DNA from 2 places in the Hymenobacter baengnokdamensis genome. Region 2 is predicted to be linked to the other one. Evidence: riboswitches for the same ligand, from Rfam matches in the RefSeq annotation. Region 2 holds a riboswitch; the other holds the start of a gene.
What was found. A riboswitch is a leader RNA that binds a small molecule or an ion and turns the genes downstream of it on or off. The one in region 2 is predicted to bind S-adenosylmethionine.

Region 1 (7,584 bases), 1.1 Mb from region 2:
TTCCAGATGGCGGCCCCTTCCTCCCGGCGCTTTTTCCAGATATCGGACACGCCCACTACCTCAAAGTTCAGCTCCTTGCAGTGGTTCATAAAGCTGGGAATGTGCGAGCTGCGGTGCCGGTCGGAGAAGCCGACCACGCCCACGCGCACGCGGTCGTTGGCCCCGATAATACGCTTGTAGCTGCTGGCCGACCACGCCAGGTGCGGCGCCACCAGCGCCCCGGCACCGGCCAGGGCAGCTTGTTTGAGAAAAAGACGCCGCGGCGTATCGTTGGTAAGCATGGGTGGGGAAAGGTTAAATGTTGTAATATCTCTATGAATACAAACTATCTACGAAAAGCAACTTGCTGACTGAGAAGTGAACGAAGCGGACAGCCGGCGAAAAGCCGGCAGCCCGCTACATTCCCGACTTTAGGACCGGCGCTTGCTGACTGGCACCAGCAAATGACTTCCTAAGCTTCGAGTATTTCGAGCTGCCAGGTCAGCTGCTCATCCGTAATCGGGTAGGGCTGGCCGTGGCGAATAGTCTGATACACTGCCTCAAACAGCCCCAGGTAGGTACTGGGTGCGGCGGGGTCGGCCACGGGAGGCAGCACGTGGTTGTGGCCCGCCGGGTCAGCCAGCACCAGGCGGCCTTCCTGGCCGGGCTGCTCGCGGCCGTAGGCCTCGTCGCCGGGCTTGATGCCGGCCAGCAGCTGCGGCTCCTGGGGGTCGGTGCGCTCCTTGCGGTAGCTACCCAGCGTGCCATTGAGCACGAAGGCCGGGCCGGCGTCGGCCACGAGCAGGCTGGCCGTTACCCACACGTTCAGGCCCTGGGGGTAGCGCAGCTGGATGGAAAAAAAGTCGGGCACCTGCGAGCCGCGCCGGTAGCTCCCGCTGGTTTTCTCAAACGACAAGGGCCTACCAAACAAGCTGATAACCTGGTCGAGCAGGTGCGGCCCCAGGTCGTACACGAGGCCCGAGCCGGGGCGGCCATCTTCCTTGAAAACCTTGGTGTGCAGCACCGGCCGAAAGCGGTCGTAGCGAAAATGCACCTCGATAAGCTGGCCCAGCTGGCCGCTTTCCACCACGCGGCGCACGGCCCCAAAGTCGGTGTCCCAGCGGCGGTTCTGGTAGGCCATCAGTTGCCGGCCCTGCTGCCGGGCCAGCGCCACCAGCTCGTGCCACTGCGCCACGGAAGTAGCTACCGGCTTTTCGACGAGCACATGCTTGCCGGCCAGCAGGGCCTGGCGCGTCAGGTCGTGGTGAGAGTCGCTGGGCGTATTTACTACTACCAGCTCCAGGCTGGGGTCGGCGAGCAGGGCTTGCGTGCTCGGGTAGCTTTTGATGGCCGGGTAATCGGCCGCCATGCGCTGCTCGGTACGCTCCACCACCGAGCGCAGCTCGAAGCCGGGATGCAGACTTAGGAAAGGAGCGTGAAAAAGCTTGCCGGACATGCCATAGGCGAGCAGTCCGGCCGGAATGGGCAAAGAAACAGAAGGCGTCATGCCCAAATATACCCGGCCAGCGGAAGGATACTACCCGCACCCCGGATTCCAATTCCGGCTACACCGCGCTTACGGCCCCGCCGGCAGTGAGAACTACCCGCAACTGGCCGGGTGGCAACGTTACCGGCATCGTTTGCGCAAAAAAAGCCGGGAACCCTCATTTTTTCGAGGCAGACCCTGGTTAATATTATACTCCCTTAGTCCAATTTCCGGCTGCCTGCAGCCGGTTCCTATCTGTTTTATGCCCATGAGTCAGCGCTACGCCTCCCGTCTTTTGCCTTCCCTTTCCCGGCCCGCCGGGCTAGGCCTGCTTTGCTTGCTAGCCGGGCCAGTGGCCGCGCAGCTACCCGCGTTTCCGGGGGCCGAAGGGGCCGGCAAGTATACTACTGGCGGGCGAGGCAGCACGGCAGTGCCAACGACGGTGCTGGAGGTAACCAACCTCAATGACTCGGGGGCAGGCAGCCTGCGGCAGGCTTTGTCGGGCACGTATCCGAGCCGCACGGTGGTGTTCCGGGTGTGCGGCACCATTCACCTGGTTTCGCAGCTGAGCATTCCGGCCAATACGACGCTGGCCGGCCAAACTGCCCCCGGCGATGGTATCTGCGTAGCCGATAAGCAAAGCAATGTAAAGGGCAACAACGTGATTGTGCGCTTTATGCGCTTCCGCCTCGGCGACCAGTACCAGAACCTGGGCATGGTCAATGGCAGCGGCGACGAAGATGCCTTCGATGCCATCTCGGGCACTACCGGCCTGGTGGTAGACCACTGCACCTTTAGCTGGGGCGATGATGAGTCGTTTACCTGCTACAAGGGCGACAATACTACGCTGCAATGGAACCTCATCAGCGAGGGGCTGAACTACTCATACCACTTCGAAACCGGCGACACGGATTTTGAGCACCACGGCTACGGCGGCATCTGGGGTGGGCGGCACGCCTCCTTTCACCACAACCTGCTGGCGCACATGCAGGGCCGCAACCCCCGTTTCGACGGCTCGCGCAACCTGTCGCCCTACACGGCAGGCCAGGAAAATGCGGAGTTTGTCAACAACGTGATTTACGACTGGGGCAGCTACACCACCAACGGCGGGGAAGGCGGCAATTATAATATAGTGAATAACTATTATAAATACGGCCCCAATACCAACCCCGGCAGTAGCTCGGGCGTGTCGGTGCGCTCGATGATTATCAATCCTTATAAGCAAACCAGCAGCCCGATACTCCCCTACGGCAAGTATTATCTGAGCGGCAACTACGTCGATAACTCGGCTTTCGTAACCAGCCACAACTGGTATGGCGCAGCCATGAGCGGCGGCACCATGGCCGATACTGTGCAGTCGAAGGTGCTGGTGCCGTTTGCTATTGAGAGCTATGCGCTGCCAACTCAAACGGCGGCTGCCGCCTATGCGTCGGTATTGGCGGGCGCGGGCTGCACGCTGCCCACCCGCGACCCGGTGGATACCCGCATTATTCAGGAAGTAAAGGACCGCACGGGTCGTATCATCGACGTGCAGGGCGGCTACCCGCACGGCACAGCCTACGCCAACTCGAAAGGCGCCTGGGATATTCTCAACTGCAATACCCCGGCCCCCGTCGATACCGACCACGATGGTATGCCCGACGCCTACGAAACCGCCAACAGCCTGAACCCCAACGACCCGGCCGACCGCGCATTTATCGCGGCCAACGGCTATACCAACCTCGAAAACTACCTCAATGGCCTGGTAGCCGCCACGGTGCTAAGCACGCACAAAGCCAGCGCCAGCGACCTGCTCCAGGTGTACCCCAACCCTGCGCAGGCCGGGCAGTCTATCACGGTAACGCACCCGGCCCAGTCCGGCGCGGCGGGCAGCTTCACTATCTATAGCTTTGAAGGCCGGCTGGTTGGCACAGTAGTGGCCCAGCCCGGCACCAGCCAGACGCAGCTCGACGTGCGCCAGCTGGCGACCGGCAACTACCTGCTCGTGTACCAGGCCGCGCCGGGCGCTCAGCGCCTGTCGGTGAAGTTTGTGAAGACCGAATAGCAACCCAAGGCTCAACGCTTACCGGAGGGTTCGCCGCTGCTTAGCCAGCCGGCGAACCCTCTTTTTTAGCACCTTCGCAAGCTGGGCAGTCTCATTCGAGTTGTTTAACGCATCTTTCAGGTTAACGTATGAGTGGGCTGCCAGCTTTTGGCCGGCTGTTCGCTCATCGTTCACACCGCTTGTTCAGCCAACGAGCGGACAGCCGGCTAAAAGCCGGCAGCCCGCCGCGCTCAACCTGTACCCTGACTTGCAACCTGCTTTAAACCGGGCTACTATGGCGCCATAGTAGCCCGCAGCGGCCCGGCCAGCCGCACCACGCTCACGCCCGGCCGGCGCAGCCACGCCGCCCGCGCCAGCTGCCCAAGGCCGATAGTGCCTGTTAGGTAGTTGCCGCGCTGCGCCGACCGAAACTGCTCGTGCACGGCCGAGAAGTCGGCTTCGGCAGGCGCATTGGCCTCGTCGAATGTCACCAGCACCTCTACTTCGGCCGCATCGGGCGCGAGGGCGAGGTGGGCGTTCTGCTGAATTTTCTTGTAGCCATAGCGGTAGCCATAGGTAAGGGCCGACAAGTCGCTGAGCACGGCCGAAGCGGTAGGAAAAGCTCCCGCCCCCCGCCCCAGAAAAAACTGCCGGTCGGCAAATGTGCTCTGGGTTATGAGACCGTTGAACTCGTCGTGCACCTGCGCCAGCTCGTGGCCGGGGCGCACCAGCGTGGGCAGCACGCCCGCCGCCAGTCTGCCGCCCGGCAGGCGCCGCGCCTCCGCTACCAGCTTGATTATCAGTCCCTGCTCGCGGGCATAGGCCGTGGCCAGCTCACTGATAGCCGTAATACCCACGGCCAGCAAATCGGCAGGGGCCACCACCAGCCCAAAGGCGTGAGCCAGCAGCAGCACCAGCTTATTGCGGGCATCGAGCCCCTCTACGTCGAGGGCCGGGTTGCTTTCAGCAAAGCCCAGCGCCTGAGCGCGGGCCAGCGCCTCGGCGTAGGGCTGCCGGTCGCGGTGCATAGCCGTGAGAATGTAGTTGGTCGAGCCATTGATAATACCTTCCACCGATTCCAGCAAATCGGTATCATAATATTCCTCCAGGTTGCGGATAACGGGCAGGCTGGCGCAGGCGGCCGCCTCGTAGAGCAAGGGCGTGCCGGTTTGCTGCTGAATGGCAATGAGCTCGGGCAGGTGCTCGGCCAGCATCTTCTTATTGGCCGTGACCACGGCCTTACCCCGCAGCAGCGCCTCTTTTACAATCAGATAGGCTTCGTCGGCGTCGTCTATCAGCTCCACAATTACCGTCAGGGCCGGGTCGCCCAGCAGGTCGTTTTTATCGAAGGTGAACAGCTCGGCGGGCAGCGGGCGCGGCTTGGTGCGGCTCCTGACGGCAATGCGGCCGATGCGGGCGCGCAGGCCGGGCGTGCGGGCCAGCACGGCGTGCAGGCCCTGGCCCACTACGCCAAAGCCGAAAAGCCCAATGTGGAGGTCGGTACGGGTCATGTTTAATATAATATTTTGTGAATATTATTCACGCCTACTCACCCGTCCCTAACGCAAGATATTCCTCACCGGAAGAGCCAAAAAAAGCCCTTCCGACAAGTCAGAAGAGCATGCACCGCCACGGCGGCAACCGGCATCTTATAACTTATCTGCTTCCGAAACCGGCCGGGGCCGGGTTTCGGAACAGGAATTAGCACCTTCGTATCGCTACTGGTTGCTAAGGCATCGTCGGGCCTGTCCCTCCGCCTTTCTTGATAAGGGCTCCGGTGAAGGAGCGTGCCGCAAAGGTAAAGGCGCAGCCCTGACATGGGCAAGTAGGCGGCCCAGCTAAGAAGCCGTAAGCCTCAGCCTGCTAAACCAGCTTAAAAAACAGGTTTTCATAAAAAGCATCAGCTTCTTTTTTTCGCCTTTTCACTTGTAATAAAGCTACCTGCCAGGGTAGTAGCCTCATAGCAGCCAGCCTATTTAGACTTTTTAAAAACATCGCAAACCCATGCTAAGCCGTATTATTTAACTGCTTAAATCGCTCGTTTCATTTAGTCTCAGTAGTACATGAGTTTACCTTTCACCCAACAGCCGCTGGACCGCATACCGCCGGCCGTGGTGCCCGCCGAGGACGTGACGCTGCACGTTAACGGCCAGGACCACACGATTAAAATTGCTCCTTGGACCACCCTGCTTGATGCCCTGCGCGAGTACCTGGACCTCACCGGCACCAAGAAAGGCTGCGACCACGGCCAGTGCGGCGCCTGTACCATTCTCGTTGAAGGCAAGCGTATTAACTCGTGCCTGGCCCTGGCCACCGTGTATCAGGGCGCGGACATTCAGACTATTGAAGGGCTGGGTACCGAGGAAAACCTCTCGCCCTTGCAACAGGCGTTTATCGACCACGACGCCTTTCAGTGCGGCTACTGCACGCCGGGCCAGATTTGCTCGGCCCAAGGTCTTATAAATGAGGGCCGCGCCAAGACTGAAGCCGAGGTGCGCGAGCTGATGAGCGGCAACCTCTGCCGCTGCGGTGCTTACCCAAATATCCTGTCGGCGGTGATGGAAGTGCTGCACGATGGCCGCGTGACGGTGGACAACGGCCGCCTCGTCACGATTCCGGCTCAGCCAACTACCTCCAGCTCAGTCAGCTAATAATCAACGCGCTATGAATAGTTTCACCCTCACCCAAGCCACGGGCGTTGCCGAAGCCGTGCGCGATAAGGCCAGCCACGAAAGCTCGGCCTACCTGGGCGGCGGCACCAACCTCATCGACCTGATGAAGGAAAACGTGAGCCGCCCCACCCACCTCACCAGCTTGCACAAACTGCCGCTGGGCAAAATTGAACAAACCCCCGAAGGTGGCCTGCGCCTGGGCGCCCTCGCCACCAACGCCGAAACGGCCTGGCACCCCGAGGTAGAGGCCCGCTACCCGCTGCTGAGCCAGGCCATTCTGGCCGGGGCCACGCCGCAGCTGCGCAACATGGCCACCGATGGCGGCAACCTGTTGCAGCGCACGCGGTGCTACTATTTCTACGACCTCGCCACGCCCTGCAACAAGCGCGAGCCCGGCACCGGCTGCTCGGCTATTGGCGGCTACAACCGGGTGTGCGGCATTCTGGGCACCAGCGAAAGCTGCATTGCTACCCATCCCAGCGATATGTGCGTGGCCCTGGCCGCCCTCGAAGCCGTGGTGCGGGTAGCCGGCCCGGACGGTGAGCGCACCATCCAGTTTGAGGATTTCCACCGGCTGCCGGGCGATACGCCCGAGCTGGATAACAACCTGAAGCCCGGCGAATTGATTACCGGCATCGACCTGCCGGCCCAGGGATTTGCCAAGAACTTTACCTACCTCAAGCTGCGCGACCGGGCCAGCTATGCTTTCGCGCTGGTGAGCGTGGCGGCGGCGCTGGAGCTGGATGGTAATACCATCAAAGAAGCCCGGCTAGCCCTGGGCGGCGTGGCCCACAAGCCCTGGCGCGACAAGGAAGCCGAAGCCATGCTGAAAGGCCAGCCCGCCACGGCCGACACCTTCCGCAAGGTGGCCGCCAAGGTAGTAGAAGAGGCCAAAGGCTACGGCTCCAACACCTTCAAAATCGAGCTGGCTAAGCGCGCCATCGTGCGGGCGCTCAAGCAGGCCACCGAAATGGACTATTCGCAGAATGACAACGCTTTCCAGAATTCAAACCCATGAGCCAGACTATTGCCACCCCGCCCACTGTGCGCCTGGGTACCGACTATATTGGCAAGCCCACCAGCCGCTTTGAGGGCAAGGCCAAAGTGACCGGCGCGGCCAAATACGCTGCCGAGTACAACGTGCCCGACCAATGGTATGGCTACGTGGTGAGCAGCCCCATTACCAAGGGCAAAATCACTAGAATTGACAGCGCGCCCGTGCTGGCTATCCCTGGCGTGAAGCAGATTTTTTCGCACGAGAATGTGCCGTCGCTGGCGTGGTTCGACCGCAGCTATAAGGACGATGTGGCGCCCGGCGGCTCGCCCTTCCGGCCGCTGCACGAGCCTGAAATCCTCTTTAATATGCAGCCGGTGGCGCTGGTAGTGGCCGAGACGTTTGAGTTGGCCCGCTACGCGGCTTCGGT
Region 2 (7,584 bases):
CCGGTAGCCGTCCAGGCCGTGGTGGTGCCCGGCGTGAGGATAAGCTGCGCCGCGGTGGGCGCCGTGCCCAGGCTGGTAGCCGACGCATTGGTGTATACGCTGAAGCCCGTTGGTAAGCCACGCGATAAATTGTCGAAATTCTCGACGTAGGGGCTGGTGCCAAGCGTAGCCTGGGCCCTGACCCCAAGCGCAGCCAGCAGCAGGCTGCCGGCCAGGCCAAAAGAGCGGAAACATTTCATCATGTGGAAACAGAGGAAAGAAGGTGAACAGCTGATGGATTTACTACCCGGCAAAAATAGTATTTTTCACCTTATATTCATGCGGCCTTACTGTTTCCAAATTGCTTACTTTTTTGCGCTGGCTCGGGTGAGTAGCGTAAATCGTGTAGATTCGTGCTGGATTAAGCTTAAAGTAGTAGGCGCGCCTACTACTTTATTTAAAAAACCGCATTACATTTAGCACCTCATTCTTCCCCACCTAACTTTTTGCATTCTATGCAAGTCAAATCTATACTCCTCGCAGGGGGGGCGCTGCTGGCAGCCTCATCGGGAGCCCAGGCCAGCGGCTTCCAGGTAGGCCTCACCGGCCAGAAGAACGTGGCTATGGGCGGCACCGGTACTGGCTTGTACCTCGACCAGGCTTCGCAGTTTTACAACCCCGGCGCGTTTGCGTTTGCGCCTACCGGCTTTCAGGTGGGCGGCAACATGGCTATTCCGCGCATCTCCTTTCGGCCCGATGCGGCCGACCAGGGGCAGCGTAATTTGCAGAATACCAATGTATTCCCCTTTAGCGGCTTCATCGGCTTCGGCCCGAAGGAAGGCAAATGGCGCCTTGGGGCCGGCGTGTACACGCCTTTTGGCAGCGAGGTGCATTACCAGCCGGGCTGGGAAGGGCGCTATGCGCTCACCGACATCAACCTGCGCTCGGTATTTGTGCAGGCTACGGCGGCCTATGCCATCACGCCTCAGGTGAGCGTGGGCGCGGGCCTCGTGATGCTGGCTATGGGCAGCGTAGACCTGCAGCGTGATATACCCCTGCAGGCGCAGGGCAGCACGACGCCGGCGCACGCGCAGCTCACCGGCAATGCCGACCACAAGCTGGGCTATAATGCCGGCATTCTGTTTAAGCCATCGGAAAAGCTAAGCCTGGGCATCAGCTACCGCTCGGCTATTGATGCGCACGTGGGCAGCGGCGACATTACACTGACCAACCTGCCGGCCTCGGCCCGCAGCAACTTCTCGGCAACCAGCTTCGACGTGACGCTGCCCCTGCCCGATGTATATAGCGTAGGCCTGGGTATCCGCCCCAACGATAAGCTGACGCTGGCTTTCGACGCCAACCTCGTGGGCTGGAGCCGCTACCAGTCGCTCGACTTTACGTACGCCGGCGGGGTGCTGGGAGGAGCCGCTACTTCTTCTTCCAAGCGCGAGTACCAGGACGCCCTGGCTTTCCGGGTGGGAGCGCAGTACAAGATTACCGACAACTTTACAGTGCGGGCCGGTACCTTCTACGACATGAGCTGCGTGCGGGACGGCTTCGTAACGCCCGAAACGCCCGATGCCGACCGCCTGGGCCTGACTGCCGGCTTCACGTACGCCTTCGGTCAGCGCTTTGGCCTCGATGCCTCCTTCCTGTTCGAAGACTTTATGAAGCGCAGCCAGACGCAGGATGACCTCATCAGCAATGGTACGACCGACCGCGTGGCCGGCACCTACAAAACGACCATCAGCGTGCCCGGCGTAGGGCTGTACATGAAATTCTAATCCTGTCATTTTCCTACCCATGACGACTTTATTCCCTCTGCATAAAACTGCCCGGCCGGCGCTGGCGCTACTAGGCCTGGGCCTGGGTCTGGCCGGCTGCCAGTCTAACCTGGACGCAACTGCCCCGGCTGCTTCGGCCGGCCCGCTCGACTTCACGAGCTACGTAGCAATCGGCAACTCGCTCACCTCGGGCTACAGCGACGGTGGCCTCTACAACGAAGTGCAGGCCGTTTCTTACCCGGCTTTGCTGGCTCAGCAGTTTGGCACTACCGGCAAGGGCCCGGCCAACTTCGTGCAGCCCGCCTTTTCGAGCGCCAAAAAAGATGGCTCGGGCTACATTAAGCTGCAAGTGGTAAATGGCGCGCTGGCTCCGGTGGTGCCGTCGGCTGCCAATAGCTACTTAGGTGAGCAAGTAGCTTACACGGGGGCTAACCCTACCTTCCCGTCTGAGCTGGAAGCCTATACCGGCAACCAGCCCGACAACCTGGGAGTGCCCGGTATTTCGGTGCTAAGCGCCAGTGCCAAAGCCTCTACGGTGCCCCTGATAGCCGGGGCTGCTCAGGCCTACGGCACCCTCAATAACTTTTACCAGCGCCTGCTGCCGCCGGCCGACCGGGGCAGCAAGGACTACGTGACGTACATCGGGCAGAAAAATCCGACTTTTTTCACCTGCTGGCTGGGTAATAACGACGTGCTTACCTACGCCACCAATGGCGGCGTGGTAGACCCGGCCAACCCGTTCAGCAACATGACCGATACCACCAGCTTCGGGCGGGGCTACCGCGATATTCTCTCTACCATTACCAAAGCTGGTACGGTGAAGGGTGCGGTGGCGAATATCCCGAACGTGACGAATATTCCGTATTTCACCACGGTGCCGGTTGCCACAGTAATTGCCGGTATCAAGGCCAACCCGGCCCTGCCCAATGCAGCGGGCGCCAGCCTGTACATCACCACGGGCACCGGCACCGTGCGTGAGGCTACCTCGGCCGACCTGTTGACGCTGCCGGCCCAGTCCGTTATTGGTACGCCCAGCACCACTAACCCTTTCCCAGTGGGCGTGGGTTATTCGGCTACGCAGGCCAACCCCCTGCCCAGCAAGTATGTGCTCGATGCTACGGAAGCTGCCGCAGTAGTAGCGCGCACGGCGCAGCTCAACACGATTATTGCTAAAACTGCCCTGCGCTTTAAAGTGCCGGTTGTAGATATGAGCACGTTCTTTACCAGTATTGCCACGCGGGGTATTACGACCAATGCCGTAAACAACTCGGCTGCCTTCGTGACCGGCAACCTTTTCTCCCTCGATGGGGTGCACCCCACGCCCCGCGGCTACGCCGTAGTGGCCAACGAGTGGATTCGGGTAATTAACAATTACTACGGCTCAACTATCCCGAGCCTGGACCCCAACATTTACCGGGGCGTGCTGCTGCCCTAAGTTGTAGCTCCGGTATTGAAGCTGACTGAAAAGCGCCTCCCGAACTGGAGGCGCTTTTTTTAGGGTTGGTAGCTGCTTGGTAGCTTTCCGGTAGCGCGGACTTTTAGTCCGCGAGTTAAAGCAAATCAGGGAGCAATATATAGCCGGGTGCAGCGTCTGGGCGTTGTTGAAAGCGCAGCTCTGGTCGTTCAACGCCGAGACGCAAGGATGCGTCTCTACAGGGCCCTACTTTGCTGTGGGAGGCTTGGGGTACTCGCGGACTGAAAGCCCGCGCTACTGCCCGGCCATGCACGGAGGCCGAAACCGCGCTGGACTACGATAGTCGGCATTTCGCGCCGCGTGCTTATCTTCGTAGTCGCTGCTATCCAGAAAGACCGAGGGACCAGGCCCGATGACGTCTTGGCAACCTACCCCGAGTAGGTGCCAACTCCTGTTCGGCCAGTCACTTAGGCCGGAGAAGATATCAGCCGGAACCTGCGCCGCCCGGCGCGGCTTTCTTTCTGGATAGGAGCTGCTTGCACCTGTTTTGCTTTCAGAAAGAATATGTCCGCCGCTGCCGCTGTTGCCCCAGACTCTACCGCTGTTTCTCCGCTGCCTGCGCTTATGCGCCAGCGCCTGCTCGTGCTGGATGGTGCCATGGGCACCATGATTCAGCGCTACCCGCTCGAAGAAGAAGACTTTCGGGGTGCCCGCTTTGCCGACCATCCGCGCCCGCTGCGCGGCAACAACGACCTGCTGAGCCTGACGCGGCCCGACATTATCCGGGCCATTCATGCCGAATATTTTGAGGCCGGGGCCGATATGGTCGAAACCAACACCTTCTCGGGCACTACCATTGCGCAGGCCGACTACGGCCTGGAGCACATAGTATATGAGCTGAACTACGAGTCGGCGCGCCTGGCCCGCGAGGTGGCCGACGAGTTTACGGCCCGCACACCGGGGCAGCCGCGCTTCGTGGCCGGCGCCATCGGCCCTACCAACCGCACCGCCTCGCTCTCGCCCGATGTGAATCGCCCCGGCTTCCGGGCCGTGACGTTTGACGAGCTGGCTACCGCCTACCTGGAGCAGGCGCGCGGCCTTGTGGAAGGCGGCGTCGATGCGCTGCTCATCGAAACCATCTTCGATACGCTCAACGCCAAGGCCGCGCTCTTCGCGGTGCAGCAGTTTTTCAACGAGGGCGGCCGGGTGGTGCCGGTTATGATTTCGGGCACCATCACCGATGCCTCGGGCCGCACCCTGAGCGGCCAAACGGTGGAGGCTTTTTGGCACAGCATCAAGCACTTGCCTTTGCTGAGCGTGGGCCTCAACTGTGCGCTTGGCGCCGACCAGCTGAAGGGGTACGTGCGCGAGCTGGCCCGCCTGGCCGACGTGCCCGTGTCGGCCTACCCCAACGCGGGCCTGCCCAATGCCTTCGGCGGCTACGACGAGAGCGCCCAGGAATTTGCGGCGCTGGTCGAGGACTACCTCAGGGAAGGCCTGCTCAACGTGGTGGGCGGCTGCTGCGGCACCACGCCCCAGCACATTGCCGAGCTGAAAAAGCTGGCCGCTAAGTACCCGGCGCGGACGGTGGCCTCCGAAAGTGTTGAAGTGTCGGTGGATGGCCTCGTGGATGGGGCGACGCTCAATCCGCATACGTCGCTTAGCCTCGCCGGCCTCGAACCCTTCAACATCACGCCCGAGAGCCTGTTTGTCAACATCGGCGAGCGCTGCAACGTGACGGGCTCGCGGGCGTTTGCGCGGCTCATTCGGGCGGGCGACTACGAGGCGGCGCTGGCCGTGGCCCGCGACCAGGTAGAAAACGGTGCGCAGGTGCTCGACATCAACATGGACGAGGGCATGCTCGACTCGGAGGCCGTGATGACGACCTTCCTGCACCTCATCGCCTCGGAGCCCGACATTGCCCGCCTGCCCATCATGATTGACTCCTCGAAGTGGAGCGTGATTGAGGCCGGGCTGAAGTGCGTGCAGGGCAAGAGTATAGTAAATTCCATATCTTTGAAAGAGGGCGAGGAGCGCTTTCGGCACCACGCCCGGCTGGTGCGCCAGTACGGCGCGGCCGTGGTGGTGATGGCCTTCGACGAAAACGGCCAGGCCGACAGCTACGAGCGGCGCATTGAAATCTGCCAGCGCTCGTATGATATTCTGACCCAGGAAGTAGGCTTCCCGGCCGGGGATATCATCTTCGACCCGAACATCCTGACCGTGGGCACGGGCCTGGAAGAGCACCGCAACTACGCGCTCGACTTTATCGCGGCGGTGAAGTGGATAAAGGCGAACCTGCCCGGCGTGCGCACCAGCGGCGGTGTGAGTAATATCTCCTTCTCGTACCGCGGCAACGACGTGGTGCGCGAGGCCATGCACGCGGCCTTCCTCTACCACGCCATCCGGGCGGGGCTCGATATGGGCATCGTGAACGCCGGCCAGCTGGCGGTGTACGACGAGATTCCGAAAGACTTGCTGGAGCTGTGCGAAGACGTGCTGCTCAACCGTCGGCCCGATGCCACCGAGCGCCTCGTGGACTTTGCCGAAACGGTGAAGCAGAAAGGCAAAGTAGAAGTGGTGGCCGATGCTTGGCGCAGCCTGCCCGTGGCCGAGCGCCTGCAGCACGCCCTGGTGCGCGGCATCACCGAGTTTATCGACCAGGACACCGAGGAGGTGCGCCAGCAGCTGGCCCGCCCGCTCGATGTGATTGAGGGCCCGCTGATGGCCGGCATGAACGTGGTCGGCGACCTGTTCGGAGCCGGCAAGATGTTTTTGCCGCAGGTGGTGAAATCGGCCCGCGTGATGAAAAAAGCCGTGGCCTACCTCGAGCCCTACCTGCTGGCCGACAAGCGCGGCCAGGAGCGCCAGACGGCCGGTAAAATCCTGCTGGCCACCGTGAAAGGCGACGTGCATGACATCGGTAAGAACATCGTGGGCGTGGTGCTGGCCTGCAACAACTTCGACATCGTGGACCTGGGCGTGATGGTGCCGCTGGAGCGCATTCTGGACGAAGCCCAGAAGCAGGGGGCCGACATTATCGGCCTGAGCGGCCTCATCACGCCCTCGCTCGATGAGATGGTGTACGTGGCCCGCGAGATGGAAAAGCGCCGGCTGCAAGTGCCGCTGCTCATCGGCGGGGCCACGACCTCGCGCCTGCACACGGCCGTGAAGATTGCGCCCGCTTACTCGGGCTCAGCGGTTTACGTAAACGATGCCTCGCGCTCAGTAGGTGTGGCGGCCAGCCTGCTCGGCTCGGGCAAAGCGGCCTATACCCAGACCATCCGCGACGAGTACCAGGCTCTGCGCGAAGACCACGCCAGCCGCCAGCGCGAGAAAAGCTACCTCAGCATCGAAGCCGCCCGCCAAAACGGCTTCCGGGCCGACTGGGAAACGGCGCCCATCACCCGGCCCAGCTTCCTGGGTACGCAGGTGCTGGATAACTACCCGCTCGACGAGCTGGCCCGCTACATCGACTGGACGCCCTTCTTCCATACCTGGGAGCTGAAGGGCCGCTACCCGCGCATTCTGGACGATGAGAACCTGGGCGAGGCCGCCCGCCGCCTCTTCGACGATGCCCAGAAGATGCTGGCCGAAGTCATTGCCAACAAGAGCCTCACGGCCCGCGCCGTGCTGGGCTTCTGGCCCGCCAACACCGTCGATTACGATACCATCGAGGTGTACGAGGACGATACCCGCCAGCAGGTGCGCGACGAGTTCTTTACCCTGCGCCAGCAGGGCGAAAAGGCGCCCGGCGTGCATAATATAGCATTTTCTGATTATTTAGCCCCGAAAGAAACCGGCCGGGCCGACTACCTCGGCGGCTTTGCCGTAACGGCCGGCCTGGGCATCGAGAAGCTGATTGAGCAGTACGAGGCCGACCACGACGACTACTCCAGCATCATGATAAAGGCCCTGGCCGACCGCCTGGCCGAAGCCTTTGCCGAGCGCCTGCATCAGCGCGTGCGGGAAGAGTTCTGGGGGTATTCGCCCAATGAGAACCTGAGCGGCGAGGCGCTGATTAAGGAGGAGTACCGGGGCATCCGGCCGGCGCCCGGCTATCCCGGCTGCCCCGACCATACCGAGAAAATTACGCTTTTCCGCTTGCTCGACGCTGAGAAGCAGACGGGTATTACGCTCACCGAAAACCTGGCCATGTACCCCACGGCGGCCGTGAGCGGCCTGTACTACGCTCACCCGGCCGCCCGGTATTTTGGCCTCGGCAAAATCGGGCGCGACCAGGTGGCCGATATAGCCGAACGGAAAAAAATGCCGCTGCCCGAGCTGGAGCGCTGGCTGATGCCGAACCTGAACTACGACCCGGCCTAATGTAGCGCGGACTCGGCGAGTCCGCGCGTGTCATCACCCGAACGTTATTACGCGCGGACTCGCAGAGTCCGCGCTACG

Region 1: it holds a riboswitch for S-adenosylmethionine, as region 2 does, so the genes downstream of both, F6X24_RS10355 (homoserine dehydrogenase) here and metH (methionine synthase) in region 2, are expected to answer to the same signal.

The regions. Positions count from the first base shown of each region.
Region 1 covers NZ_CP044285.1:2,429,966-2,437,549, reverse strand. The annotation lists gene F6X24_RS10370 (Gfo/Idh/MocA family protein) at 1-281, opposite strand, end outside; gene F6X24_RS10365 (Gfo/Idh/MocA family oxidoreductase) at 452-1,486, opposite strand; gene F6X24_RS10360 (T9SS type A sorting domain-containing protein) at 1,761-3,509, shown strand; gene F6X24_RS10355 (homoserine dehydrogenase) at 3,782-4,999, opposite strand; SAM riboswitch class I at 5,142-5,260, opposite strand; gene F6X24_RS10350 ((2Fe-2S)-binding protein) at 5,552-6,139, shown strand; gene F6X24_RS10345 (FAD binding domain-containing protein) at 6,153-7,178, shown strand; gene F6X24_RS10340 (xanthine dehydrogenase family protein molybdopterin-binding subunit) at 7,175-7,584, shown strand, end outside.
Region 2 covers NZ_CP044285.1:1,316,481-1,324,064, forward strand. The annotation lists gene F6X24_RS05610 (T9SS-dependent choice-of-anchor J family protein) at 1-242, opposite strand, end outside; gene F6X24_RS05615 (OmpP1/FadL family transporter) at 495-1,763, shown strand; gene F6X24_RS05620 (SGNH/GDSL hydrolase family protein) at 1,783-3,198, shown strand; SAM riboswitch class I at 3,557-3,665, shown strand; gene metH (methionine synthase) at 3,742-7,506, shown strand.